Regions from separate parts of the Paenibacillus pabuli genome, predicted to be linked through region 2. Evidence: a T-box and tRNA genes for the amino acid it is inferred to sense, from the RefSeq annotation. Region 2 holds a T-box; the other holds one or more tRNA genes.

Region 1 (6,996 bases), on a different contig from region 2:
AGTATACGGGCTGACGCCTGCCCGGTGCTGGAAGGTTAAGGGGAGCGGTTAGGAGCAATCCGAAGCTGTGAACCGAAGCCCCAGTAAACGGCGGCCGTAACTATAACGGTCCTAAGGTAGCGAAATTCCTTGTCAGGTAAATTCTGACCCGCACGAATGGCGTAACGACTTGGGCGCTGTCTCAACGAGAGATCCGGTGAAATTTTAATACCTGTGAAGATGCAGGTTACCCGCGACAAGACGGAAAGACCCCATGGAGCTTTACTGCAGCTTGATATTGAATTTGGGTACGATCTGTACAGGATAGGTGGGAGCCTTTGAAGCATGAGCGCCAGCTTGTGTGGAGGCACCGTTGGGATACCACCCTGATCGTATCTAGGTTCTAACCTGGTGCCCTTAGCGGGTACGGGGACAGTGTCAGGTGGGCAGTTTGACTGGGGCGGTCGCCTCCTAAAGAGTAACGGAGGCGCCCAAAGGTTCCCTCAGAATGGTTGGAAATCATTCGAAGAGTGCAAAGGCATAAGGGAGCTTGACTGCGAGACCTACAAGTCGAGCAGGGACGAAAGTCGGGCTTAGTGATCCGGTGGTACCGCATGGAAGGGCCATCGCTCAACGGATAAAAGCTACCCTGGGGATAACAGGCTTATCTCCCCCAAGAGTCCACATCGACGGGGAGGTTTGGCACCTCGATGTCGGCTCATCGCATCCTGGGGCTGAAGTAGGTCCCAAGGGTTGGGCTGTTCGCCCATTAAAGCGGTACGCGAGCTGGGTTCAGAACGTCGTGAGACAGTTCGGTCCCTATCTGTCGTGGGCGTAGGAAATTTGAGAGGAGCTGTCCTTAGTACGAGAGGACCGGGATGGACGTACCGCTGGTGTACCAGTTGTTCCGCCAGGAGCACCGCTGGGTAGCTATGTACGGACGGGATAAGCGCTGAAAGCATCTAAGCGTGAAGCCCCCCTCAAGATGAGATTTCCCAGTATGTAAGACCCCTTGAAGACGACGAGGTAGATAGGCTGGGGGTGGAAGTGCAGTAATGCATGGAGCTGACCAGTACTAATCGGTCGAGGGCTTATCCAAATTGCAGGTTTTAGTCGCACATTTCGTTTCGGATCTAGTTTTCAGAGAATAATCTCTGAACAATATTCCCTGATAGCTCAGTTGGTAGAGCACTCGACTGTTAATCGAGTTGTCACAGGTTCGAGTCCTGTTCGGGGAGCCATATGGAGAGGTGTCCGAGTTGGCCGAAGGAGCACGATTGGAAATCGTGTAGGCGCCACAAGCGTCTCGAGGGTTCGAATCCCTCTCTCTCCGCCATAGTAAGGCCCGTTGGTCAAGGGGTTAAGACACCTCCCTTTCACGGAGGTAACAGGGGTTCGAATCCCCTACGGGTCATTATTTTCACCTCAAAAAAAGAGGTTGATTTTAACAACAGTTTTATGTTAAGATCATAAATGTGTTGTTCGGAGGCTTAGCTCAGCTGGGAGAGCATCTGCCTTACAAGCAGAGGGTCGGGGGTTCGAGCCCCTCAGCCTCCACCATATAATTTTATTTTTTATAACGACGCGGGGTGGAGCAGCCCGGTAGCTCGTCGGGCTCATAACCCGAAGGCCGCAGGTTCAAATCCTGCCCCCGCAATATTATACTTTCTTTACAGAAAGTGCTTTGGAACCGTGGTGTAGTTGGCCTAACATGCCTGCCTGTCACGCAGGAGATCGCGGGTTCGAATCCCGTCGGTTCCGCCATTTTTACTCTACATGAGGAATCTGTTCACTAAGTCTGTTATATGGCACCGACGCCTTGGATAAAGTGCAACGTTTCATGATTAGACTTTATTATGGCTCGGTAGCTCAGTCGGTAGAGCAGAGGACTGAAAATCCTCGTGTCGGCGGTTCGATTCCGTCCCGAGCCACCATTTTCATCACAACTTAATACGCCGGTGTAGCTCAACTGGTAGAGCAACTGACTTGTAATCAGTAGGTTGGGGGTTCAAGTCCTCTCGCCGGCACCACTATGGAGGATTAGCGAAGTGGCCAAACGCATCAGACTGTAAATCTGCTCCCGTACGGGTTCGGTGGTTCGAATCCATCATCCTCCACCAGTTTTTAGGGGCATAGTTTAAAGGTAGAACAACGGTCTCCAAAACCGTTGGTGTGGGTTCAATTCCTGCTGCCCCTGCCAATTAACTTTTTTAGTGAATAATGCATATGGCGATCGTGGCGAAGTGGTTAACGCACCGGTTTGTGGATCCGGCATTCGGGGGTTCAATTCCCCTCGATCGCCCCTTTGTTTTTATTGGGGATTAGCCAAGCGGTAAGGCAACGGACTTTGACTCCGTCATGCATAGGTTCAAATCCTATATCCCCAGCCATTATGCGGACGTGGCTCAGCGGTAGAGCATCGCCTTGCCAAGGCGAGGGTCGCGGGTTCGATTCCCGTCGTCCGCTCCAAAATATGGCGCCATAGCCAAGTGGTAAGGCACAGCTCTGCAAAAGCTTTATCCCCAGTTCGAATCTGGGTGGCGCCTCCAGTATATTTTTAGAAAATATACTACAACATGATATGCCGGCGTGGCGGAATGGCAGACGCGCTCGACTCAAAATCGAGTGGGAAACCGTGGAGGTTCGAGTCCTCTCGCCGGTATAACGTATAACCCTGTGGATTGCTTAGACAATTCACAGGGTTATTTTTATTTGATGATTATTCCTCTCGATACTGTAGAGATGTAATATAGGCGGTTGACGTGTGGATAAATTAAATATATTGTAGATAAATAAAGTCTATAATATTAACTAATTTAAGTCCAACATCGTACAAATAAGAGATTGGCTACATGATAATGGATTGCTTCTTTAGTTTTAAAAGTGATCTTTGGTAAATCTACAATCCAATACACAGAACGGAGTGAAACGAAATGTCTGAGGGTAAAGTGTCTGAGAAAATCAATTCAGCTCATTATTCAGAAATATTATTTGATCTGTCCATCTGGGAAGAGGCGTGGAAGCAGCAGCCGAGGAATCCCAAATACAAGAAGAAGAGTGCGCCGTTCGAAACGGAAGAAGCATTTGAACGCTGGGCACGAGATTATCACCATCAATCCTTCACAGAAGAAGGTAAGAAGCGTTCCGAGCGCATCATGAGCTGGATTGAGAACCAGGGTGTAGACTTTAGTGATTTATCCGTATTGGACATTGGAGCGGCTTCAGGCATTTTTACAATTCCTTTTGCAGAAAAGGGGGCAACTGTCACTGCAGTCGAACCTTCTGAACTGCTCATTTCTCTGATGAAAGAAACAATCCCACACGCATTAGCGTCCAATATTGAGATTATTTCCGAACGTTTTGAAGAAATATCGATTCAGGAGAAAGGCTGGGAAAAGAAATACGATTTTGCCTTTGCCTCCATGTGCCCAGCGATGTCTGATTGGGAAACAGTCGAACAGGCGATTCAAAGTGCACGCAAATATGTGTATATTAGTGCCATGGCCGGCCCGAGAGTGCATTCGTTAATTGACGAGTTAAAAGAGGTCCTTAAGGTTAATCCACCATACCGTTCGGGAGATATGGGATACATACAACAGCTGTTATTCTTGAAGGGTTACGCGTATACGTCGTTAATTACAAATGAAGTCAACACCATTGAGATGTCTGTTCAGCAAGTTGTAGATCATTTAAAGGAATGGCTAAACACCTATGGATTGCCTTCGGATGCAGACTCACTATACATAGCAGAGCATTATGTCAGAGGAGCCTATCCAGATGGCGTGATTACCTTCTTACGTGGCGGCAGGTTCGGTAAAATTTTAATTCAACTGGATCAGCAGAACATGAAGGCTGTTCGAACCACTGAAGCTAAAAAATATAACCAAGGTTGATTCGTTAAAAAGGGAGCAGATCACCTGCTCCCTTTTGGCTTACCTACATTAGATTTTATTTCATGGAAGAGCGAGGACCTTTCTCTACGTTCACGATACTGGCCCGGAGTCATTCCTTCCCATTTTCGAAATGAACGGATAAAGTTCTGCGGGTTGTTGTAACGAAGCCGAGCAGCAATATCCTTAACCGTTAGCTCGGTTTCATCCAACCACTTTCGGGCCATCTTGAACCGATACTGTGATAAATATTCACTGAATGCGTAGCCTGTTTCTTTGCTGAAAACAGTACTCAAATAGCTTGCATTATAATGGAGCCTATAAGCACACTCGTCAAGTGTTAGGTCGGTATCGTATTCTTGATGGATTATGGCAATCATTCTTTCCGAGATCTGCTGATGCTGTACATATTGCCTCTCTCTGAAAATGCCAATAACCGGCCTGATGATCCGGGAAATAAACCATTGTTCCACTTCAGCAGCAGTCTGCAGAGCGAGCAGTTCCTTGATCATCGGGCTGTGTCCTGAAGAGATCTGCCCAAGTCGTATACCGGAGTCCTGCATCATTTCTAATATATGCATCAGTAATCGAGTCAAAGCAAACTGATACTCTTCCTCGGTCCATTCCATACGATACACATGCTGTAGCAAGTGTTGTAATAGTACGGAAGTTTCAGCCTCATCTGCAGATTGAATGGAGTGGATAAGTCTATTTTCCAGTGAGTCAGGGTATGGTAGCGTCCCAATGGAAGGATAAATTGCCTCTGCCTCATATTGCTTGACGCCTAACCCTGGTTTCATCCGCTGCTGCAATGCCCTCATGGCTTCACCATATGCCAGGTGTATCTCCGATATGGAAGTGTACGGTTGACTGAAATGGATATTCATCTGAAGATTCAAAACTTCACCAATTTGATGATGTAATCGCTCCGTTATATTGTAAAGTTCTTTTGAAAACACCTTGTTGTCCGTTTCTACACTTCCTATTATCGTTACTACAGTTTCGTCCAAAACAATGGGGGATACTTGTTGCTCTTTATCAATAAATTCCTCCAATATGTTCTGGACGGCAAATAGCAGGAGATCGAGATCGTGATGATCATACTTCGTTTGACTTGCCAAATCGGTCTGCAGGGCTAGTACGGCCATTTGTTGCCATTGAATAAGATGGTCGCTGTATCCTAGTTCGCTCCAACTATGTTGCAGCGTGTCCAGTGAGCTTTTGCCTTGAAGTATATTCATCATAAACTGGGTGCGTGTCTGCAACACATACTGGTTCAATTTGTTTTCCATCTGGGATCGAGAAGCTGAAAGCTGAGTAATACGGGTCTTAATTTGTTCAAATTCATCTTGAGTTGGTAAAAAGGAATGTTGCGAATTCTGATTCGACAAGACTCTGTCACTGATCCCAAGCTGTGATAGCAGATTTCGAATGGGGACATGCAAGCGCCTTGAACCTAACCATGCAAACAATAAGGAGAGTAAAAGGAGTAAGATGCCGATAGTCAAGGTGTATAGTGCAATCTCGACATACTCTTGGGTCAAGACATTCATGGGTGTAATCAAAATATAAGTCCATCCCTTTAACGGTGTCTTAGTGTAGGTTAAGGCATAGTCTGTACCCGTGATCCGAACTTCGTGATATTCCTTTGGTGCAGCATACGTATTTGGAGAGAGCAACTCGCTCATGTCCACTTTAGATTCAATATCTTCAATGTTTATGGCCGATAATGGTTGTCCAATATACATAGGGTCGGGGTGAACAAGAATGCGCTGTTCCCGATTCACGATAATCAATTCTGAAGCAGACATATCCATGTCAACAGATTCAGGTACAACTGAGTGATGCAATGAGCATGCAGGAATTCCGCCAATTAAAGCCGAGTCAGAGGGTGCATTCATAATCGAGATGGATCTGCCGAGCACAATGTGATAGTTACATCCGGACTGTAATTCCTGTTCATTATGTTTAAAGACAGATGAAGGAATCAGCTGCCAGCCAGAGGTTAGGGTCCTGGACAAGAGATCCCGCATGGGAAGAGCCAAAGGGAAATCTGTGTTGAGATACAGCCCCGCATAATCAACCAGCCAATCCTGCGTTTGGTTAACCAGCGTAATATCCATTAAGGGTTCCCAGGATCGCATATGTTGAAATTCGGATTGAAGCTGGTTCGCAGTCGTTAATGTACCTGGAAGTGTAGCCGACAGGGACTGAAGTGTAATTGGAGAGCGAGTCGCATGATCCAGCATGTAACTGACGGTGTTAAGCTTATGCTCGACGCTCGACTGCATTTGTAAAAGAAGTTGCTTATTCGCCTGCATGCGATGCAGCTCCGTTTGATGCATGGAATACAGAATTGTTGCTATTCCGGCCAGCAGAATAGGCAAGGTGCTGAGCAGAATGCCAAACAAGATCATTTTATGAAGATAACTGATGGATCGCACAGCCCCACTCCTAACTTCTGAATTAGGATCGTACTGCTTCTATTTTAGTAAACGCTTACATTATTAACAACATAAATTTGTTTATCTGGATAAAAAAGTATGTGATTCTTGGTTGGTGAGAACCCTTCGTTCAACGTGCATGATCTTGGGGAAACGAATGACGGTTGCAAACGTACATAAGAGTTAAGAGCAGATCGTATCAAAAGCGGTTGCACTAGCTCAGCTAAGGTAAATCGCACTAGTTTGGATAGCGGGAATATGAGGTATCCCGATTTCAGGCTCATGATATGACGACAGAGGTCTGATGCAAGGACAGACGGAGGTCCAACCCCATCCCCGACCTGAGTCTAGGATGAAAAACCGTCCGCGGTCTGTTTTGAAAAGTCCCCGTTTACCCTAGAATAAAGACATAAGGTTGAACAAGAAACAACAAACACAAACGAGCAAATAAACAAATCAAAATACAAACCGAAAGGGTGGTGAAAAAATTATGAGATGGAATAAGGGAAATGGTTGGGCGATTGTACTGATCGCGCTGGGAGCTCTCATCCTTTTCGGAAAGTTAACTCCGCTTCTTGGGCACCTGATGGGGTATCTGATTCCGATTCTGATGATTGCACTTGGTTATTACGGGGTTAAACGAGGAAATGTGATGCTGGGTTGGATCGTCCTAATCATCGGTA
Region 2 (6,996 bases):
ATGGTTTGCGTAGATTGATTTAACAAGGCAGAGGGAGCAAGAACATCGGGTATGCTTTGTTCCGTACCGTAAATCCAAGGTGTATATCTCAGCTCACCGGAATGCAGCAGCGTATTGAAAATATCCTCGAGCCGATCGTTAAGGGCTTTTTTCGATAAAACAATAGCTTTAACATGGGTCCATAGGGTTTGCTGCTGTGAAGTCTGATAGAGGTCGTTAATCGCCATGCTAAGTGTTGTGCCTTCGCCTCGCCCAATCCAAATATCGCTTGCTTGCCGTGAAGTTGGCCCCTCTTGCTTGGCAATACTGGAAAAATCGATCAGTTGGGCATAAGCGATATACTTGTCATCCTCATAATCGATCCCTATACCCGTAATAAAGTTAATGCTCTGAACCTCTTTGGAATCCCAGCACCCCGTCAGTATGATCAGACAACTCATAAGCAAAAGGCCCATGGAAAGCCATCTGTTCAAGGCCGTTTCCTCCGACGCGTGGAATCCTGAGTATGGAGTGCGGCCGGGCGCTTGGTTCTTTTCATGGATGGCTGCATGGATATGGCCTGGGTAAAGTCACCGGGAATATAGGGAGAGACGGGGGACAAATAGGACACGCCATAACACTCCAAGGAAACGAGATGTACCAGCACGGCAAATAGCCCAAGCATGAAACCGAACAATCCAAGGAGGGAAGACAGGACAAGCATCCCGATTCGAACTTGGGCTGTGGCCCCACTCAGTACCGTATTCACCAAAATGTAGCTGGAAATGACCGAGATGGCCACGGACACAATGATGGTGGGGGAAGTAATTCCGGCACGAATAGCAGCATCACCGATGATGAGCCCACCAACGACACTGACGGTCTGGCCCAATGCACGTGGAAGCCTGCGGCCTGCTTCATTGAATAATTCAAACATGAAGATCATCAGAAATGCCTCTAGTGTCACTGGTAAGGGTAAGCCCATACGTGTTCCGGCAATCGTTGCAAGAAGAGGTAGAGGGATTTGCTCTACATTAAAACTGGTCAGACCGATATAGAAGGCCGGAAAAAAACAGGCAATAAGCAAACCTGAAATCCTCAAAATCCGTTCAAACGTCACAATAAAAAAAGGCGTACTCTCATCTTCCGGTGACTTTAACTGATTGAAGAGCGTAGTTGGTGCAATGATGGCTACGGGTGAGCCCTCGATTAGAACAGCAAAACGCCCATTTAAGAGTGAACTCACGACATAATCGGGTCGTTCTGTATTATCCGTGAGAGGGAAGATACTACGGATGCCTCCCATAATCGAACGTTCCATAACAGAAGTGCCGAGAATGCCATCAATTTCAATCTTGTCAAGGTTCTGGCGAGCTTCTTTTAGAATCTCCGGATTAATGATGTCTTTAACATACAACAGGCCAATGGCAGTCTGCGTACGACCACCTTTTACGTATTTTTCAAAGCACATCGAAGAGGTTTTCATCCGTTTGCGGATGAGTGCGATATTAACGCTCAGCTCCTCGGTGAATCCATCTCGGGGTCCTTTTACGGAGGACTCGATAGCTGATTCCTCAGGGTTTCTGCCTGGAATGCTTGCAATATCCAAACTGCAGGACTGATTTCCATTTCCGAAAATGAGCAGCAATTGTCCACTGAAAATCAACAGATTTAAATTTTCCGTATCTGTAAGGTCTTTCACCGGATTTAATGTTAAGCCCAATTCTTTGGGGTGGAAATTCTCCTCGAGCAGGGTATGATCCTCCAGCCGGGGGATAATAAACTGATTGAGTTGTTTGCCATCGACTAAGCCGTCGCAATAGAGCATAATGACCGACATATCCGTTTCATCTTTGGCAGGAAAAGTCTGAATAACGACATCCGCACAGGGATTAAATTGTTCTTTCAAAGAGGCAAGCAGTGTTTCATGGGACGTGATGTCAATCGTTGGGTGCTCCATGATGTTTCCTCCTCTGATGGCGTGAACTGATGAATGCAACGGTAGTTACAATAATGGCTAATCCACTTAGATAGATGAGATTAAACGGGAATACATATTGGACAAGCAGCTTTTCGAATGTCATATCGTCCAGACGGTACACCATGGAGAGGATGAAGAAAACGGCGATTGAAATAAACGTGATGATCCTTCTGGAGGTGCTCTTAATATTCCAAATTTCTACCACAATATACATGGCAAGACTTATTCGGGTAAATGAGCCGGCGAGCCACTGATAGATGGAGAAGAAATCGGTCTGTGCAATGTATTTGCCCAAGGAGGCAATTCTCCATTCCTCAAAAGCAGGATAACGCATTTTGGCAGCCTCAAAAGGATTAAATTCTACGATAGCCCCCACAAGTGGGCCAAGTGTCAATCCAAGAATAATAAAAGCAAGCATAACGTACTGCCATACACGTATCCGCTTCGACAGATGGGGCTGTATATACCAAATGAACAGCAGCTCAAACATGCCTGCGAGGCTGTACACCATACCGTGAAGAACGGGACGCCAGCCATGTTCAAGAACGGGGAGCAGACGGCTGTAATCCTTGTATTGAGTATTTACGATTGCGACATAGAAGCCAAGCAGCACAACGAGAGGCAGAACGAGTCCTGCTGTAAATGCGAGCGAACGAATGCCTTTATAGGCCGCATAGGCACAGAGCGACATAAGAGCAATGCTTGTTGCCAATATGGGTGTCTCCGTCAGATAACTGGTTTTAGCCCAGGTGGTGGTATCGTGCAGGGTGAAATAGATGACGGACAAGAAAAAGAGGCTGTTTCCGATCCGGAAGAGCAAGCCCAGGGGTTTTCCCAGATGGGAAGTCAGCCATTCATGTAAGGTTTGATGCTGAAGAAAACGAGAGACGTAGGCAAGCATGAGCGCAAACACCAGATAGGGTCCTGCCGATAACAGGACAGAAATCCAGGAGTCCCTTTTAACCGCACTTAATAAGGCAGGAATGATCAGGACGTGGCTGATTAGGCCAACAGATAACATAATTAACATCATGGCTTGCAAAAAAGAAGGTTGTCTAGGTTTCATGCTGAGGGGTCCCCTTTTCGCGATAGACTATCCTCAGCAGTGTTAACGTGATTTGTGTGCTTCATACAGGCAAGCGAGTGTTATGTTGAAGTATCCCTTCCTCTCATTCTGGCTTTTTCCTTAAACTTTAAAGGTCAAAATAACGAATCCCCATCGCTTCTCGTACTTCCAGCATCGTTTCCCGCGCGACTTTACGTGCCTGACGGGTTCCCTCAACGAGAATTTCTTTCACCTCGTTTTCCCGCTGCTCATAATCATTTCGCCGTTCACGGAAGGGCGCAAGCAAATCGTTAATCGCAGTGCCAGCAAGACGCTTGCAATCTCTGCATCCGATGGAACCTTGGCTGCAGCTGGCATGAATCTCTTCGGCGTGCTCCTTCCGGAATAACTGATGATATGCAAATACCGGACAGATGTCGGGGTGGCCTGGGTCGGTACGATGGATGCGTGCAGGATCGGTCTTGGCCTTGGTCAGTTTGGCATGTATGTCATCATGACTCGCATTTAATGAGATGGTGTTGCCCATGCTTTTGCTCATTTTGCCGATACCATCGAGTCCGCCGAGCCTCTCTCCAGTCAAAATGCGAGGTTCAGGCAGAACCGGAGCGTATAGCTCATTGAATCTCCGGACCAGTTTGCGTGCAGTCTCGATATGCGGAATCTGGTCTTCGCCTGCTGGAACGAGCGTCGCTTTGCAGAATGCGATATCTGCAGCCTGACTGACCGGATAGCCCAAGAAGCCGTAGTATAGATCCGTATATCCGCGGTCACGCGCCTCCGTCTTGATGGTTGGGTTATGCCGAAGCGTGTTCACGGTGACAAACATGGAGAAGATCACCGTTAATTCCGCGATCTCCGGAATCATGGATTGGATGAACAGCGTAGCTTGGTTCGGATCAATACCTACAGCGAGATAATCGAGAGTCACTTGATAAACACTGTCTGCAATCAACCCTGGCTGATCGTAGTGAGTGGTCAACGCCTGCACATCCGCCAGTAAAATATATGTTTTGTATTCTTTCTGCAATTGCACCCGGCTGCGCAGGCTGCCCACGTAATGGCCGAGATGAAGCTGTCCTGTTGTTCGGTCTCCAGTTAAAATAACATCCTTGTTCATATTCATGGTTCATTCTCCTTTGATATTGTAATGGTTCGAGCATTCTAATCTGCTGACGCCACCAGCCATCTTCCACGACCATCACCCCCTTTCAGCCTGTTACAGTGTTAGGTATTCAAATAAAAAAGCCTCGTCCTTCATCCTGCTCCACGTGAGGGAACAGAATAGAAGGACGAAGCTTTTGCTTCGCGGTGCCACCTTAATTGGCCGCTGGTTGCGGCCCGCTTTGAGGGATACGGATCAAGGCTGCGGGTACTCGGTGAGAAAACCAAGGAGAGTCGGCCGATGTCGTTGATCGATATCCTGTCCATGGGTAACGGCTGAACATGCCACCTTGCCTACTTACAGCTCCGAACCCCGAGTGCAGGATACAGACCGTGTTCAGCTCGGAACTCCGAAGCCCATTTCCATACGACCAGTGCACCGGCTTCCACCATCCGCCGGCTCTCTGGAGCACCATATCGTATGTACTTCTCTTCATCATCGTTGATAACGTCCATTTACAATTTTTAACATTGTATCATGCTTTGACTTCACTGACCAGCCTGTGTTTTCTGCCACTCATATTGGTTCCAAGCACCCCGGCAATAATCAGGATTGCACCGACAAAATGGTATCCACTGACCGGTTCATGCAAAATCCAGGCGCCGCCTGCAATGGAAATCAAGGTGGACAAGTTGCTGAATACGCTCATCTTGGAAGCTTCCAGATGGGTTAACGCGTAACTGGATAGCAGAGTCGAAATCATGGTGGAGAGGATGGCCAGATAGGCCAGTGCTCCAAGGTAAGATGCATCCCCAAGAGGTGTTACATAATCGCTAATCGTACCATTGGATAAATGACGGATGACTGCAGAGGAGTTAAAAACAATACAGCCAACCATTAGGGTAACCCAGGTTAATTCCATCGGTTTGTACTTCTGGGTGAGCGGTCTGGCAAGCACGCCATACCCTGCAAAACAAACGGTGGAGAGCAGCAGCAGGGCAACTCCCTTGAAATTGCCTGAAGTCATTCCGCTGCCTTTCATCACGAAGATGAAGACCACTCCGGCAACAGATAGAAGCAGAAACAGCTTTTGCAGCACAGAGGTCCGTTCTTTCAAGAATATCGAAGCAAGAATAAGGGTGAAGACAGGGGCCATGGCCTGGATGATTCCAGCTTCAGATGAATTGGATGATACAAGTCCAAATGCCTGAAAGGCAAAAAACAAAACCGGAGAGAGCAGGCCAAGCGGTATGATCCGCCACAGATCCCCCAGTGTGAGCCGGATTTTGATCCATCCCAGGACGACCGGAATGCTGACGACGAGAAGGGATAGGGCAAACCGGTGTGCAAGCACATCTATAGGATGCGCCACTTGGACGGTCATTTTGACAAACAGAAAAGATAAACCGATGATAGCCGCGTACATTACGGCTGCGGTATAGGCATAGGCCCGATGACGTGTCTTGTTCATTATGTTTCCTCCAATAGGCTGTTTACTGAGTCGGACTGGGCAAGTATTCGGTTGTTGCCATATGCTGTAAGGTCCTTATTCAATATACTGTCAGTTCTGTCGTGGTACAATATAGAAAAGCATGGATTGTACCGGTACAGTTATGTGGGGAGGACGGGTTATTTTTATGAAAAAATATGAAATAATTGCGGAGTCGCTGCAGCAATGGATACAGGAACAGCTGCAGCAGCGGGGTCATCAACAGTGGGTTGACAAGGGAATTAAACTTCCGGCGGTACGTGTGCTGGCTGAACAACATCAGTGCAGTGTAAGCACGGCGATTCGTGCCTATGAATGGCTGGAGCAGCGGCATCTCGTGTATGCTGTTCCACAATCGGGTTATTACGCTGTACAGAATGGAGTAGGTGCAGAAGACGTCGACTGGAAGGGACCGCTGGATTTTGCCTCTGCTGCCCCCGACCCCCGGGTATTTCCGTATTCCGATTTTCGTCATTGCGTCGATCAGGCGATGGAGAACAATCAGGCGGAGTTGTTTTTATATGGTACGGAGCAAGGATTGCCATCCCTGATCCATTTGTTACAAAGGCAATTTGCTGATTATCAGGTGTTTGCCCGTGCAGAACAATTCTTTATTACATCCGGCGTGCAGCAGGCGCTTGCTGTACTCGCCTTGATGGCTTTTCCGAATGGAAAGAAACGGGTTCTGGTTGAGCTTCCCAGCTATCATCTTATGCATTCCCTGCTGGAAGGTCTGAATGTACCGATTGCCGGGGTAAGACGTACGCTGGAAGGTCTCGACTGGGAGACGCTGGAACGGCAATTTGGTGAAGGCGATATTAAATTCTTTTACGTCATGCCGCGTTTTCACAATCCGCTGGGGACGTCGATGACCGTTGCCGAGAAGAAGAGATTAATTAGGCTGGCAAAACGATACGATGTGTACTTGGTGGAGGACGACTACTTGGCCGATCTGGAGGAAAATACGAAGCAGGATCCACTATTTTCTTACGATACGGAAGGCAGGGTTATCTATTTAAAAAGTTACTCCAAAATTCTGTTTCCCGGCCTGCGCATTGGTGTAGCGGTCCTTCCCACTGCTCTTGCCTCTTCATTCGGGGGGCACAAAAAAATGCTGGATATCGACACCTCTGTGCTGTCTCAAGCTGCACTCGAGGTCTATATCCGCAATGGCATGTTTGCTCATCACGGCAAAGTCATTCGCAGCCGTTATGCAGCCCGAATGCAGAAGGTTCATAAGCAGCTGGCTGTTTATCCGGATTTTAGTCCATTTACCGATGCACCGCGTACAGGTGGAGAGCATACGGTGCTGCCATTGGCTGGAAATATGCCACTTGGCGTATTGTTATCCCGGTTGGAAGAACGCGGAGTTATTGCGG

Evidence for each region. The T-box of region 2 lies ahead of trpS (tryptophan--tRNA ligase). A T-box ahead of a tRNA ligase gene usually reads a tRNA of that ligase, here a tRNA-Trp.
Region 1: it encodes a tRNA-Trp, which carries the amino acid that the T-box ahead of trpS (tryptophan--tRNA ligase) is inferred to sense. The anticodon was not compared.

Annotation. Positions count from the first base shown of each region.
Region 1 covers NZ_JBDOIO010000004.1:193,973-200,968, forward strand. Annotated here, with positions in the region: rRNA gene ABGV42_RS20415 (23S ribosomal RNA) at 1-1,078, shown strand, start outside; tRNA gene ABGV42_RS20420 (tRNA-Asn) at 1,145-1,220, shown strand; tRNA gene ABGV42_RS20425 (tRNA-Ser) at 1,224-1,315, shown strand; tRNA gene ABGV42_RS20430 (tRNA-Glu) at 1,322-1,393, shown strand; tRNA gene ABGV42_RS20435 (tRNA-Val) at 1,464-1,539, shown strand; tRNA gene ABGV42_RS20440 (tRNA-Met) at 1,563-1,636, shown strand; tRNA gene ABGV42_RS20445 (tRNA-Asp) at 1,666-1,743, shown strand; tRNA gene ABGV42_RS20450 (tRNA-Phe) at 1,838-1,913, shown strand; tRNA gene ABGV42_RS20455 (tRNA-Thr) at 1,934-2,009, shown strand; tRNA gene ABGV42_RS20460 (tRNA-Tyr) at 2,014-2,099, shown strand; tRNA gene ABGV42_RS20465 (tRNA-Trp) at 2,106-2,179, shown strand; tRNA gene ABGV42_RS20470 (tRNA-His) at 2,209-2,281, shown strand; tRNA gene ABGV42_RS20475 (tRNA-Gln) at 2,295-2,369, shown strand; tRNA gene ABGV42_RS20480 (tRNA-Gly) at 2,374-2,448, shown strand; tRNA gene ABGV42_RS20485 (tRNA-Cys) at 2,455-2,528, shown strand; tRNA gene ABGV42_RS20490 (tRNA-Leu) at 2,563-2,641, shown strand; gene ABGV42_RS20495 (class I SAM-dependent methyltransferase) at 2,913-3,872, shown strand; gene ABGV42_RS20500 (helix-turn-helix domain-containing protein) at 3,893-6,313, opposite strand; gene ABGV42_RS20505 (LiaF transmembrane domain-containing protein) at 6,804-6,996, shown strand, end outside.
Region 2 covers NZ_JBDOIO010000003.1:3,549,597-3,556,592, reverse strand. Annotated here, with positions in the region: gene ABGV42_RS17935 (Ger(x)C family spore germination protein) at 1-473, opposite strand, end outside; gene ABGV42_RS17930 (spore germination protein) at 470-1,939, opposite strand; gene ABGV42_RS17925 (GerAB/ArcD/ProY family transporter) at 1,920-3,026, opposite strand; gene trpS (tryptophan--tRNA ligase) at 3,154-4,149, opposite strand; T-box leader at 4,309-4,636, opposite strand; gene ABGV42_RS17915 (DMT family transporter) at 4,664-5,599, opposite strand; gene ABGV42_RS17910 (PLP-dependent aminotransferase family protein) at 5,766-6,996, shown strand, end outside.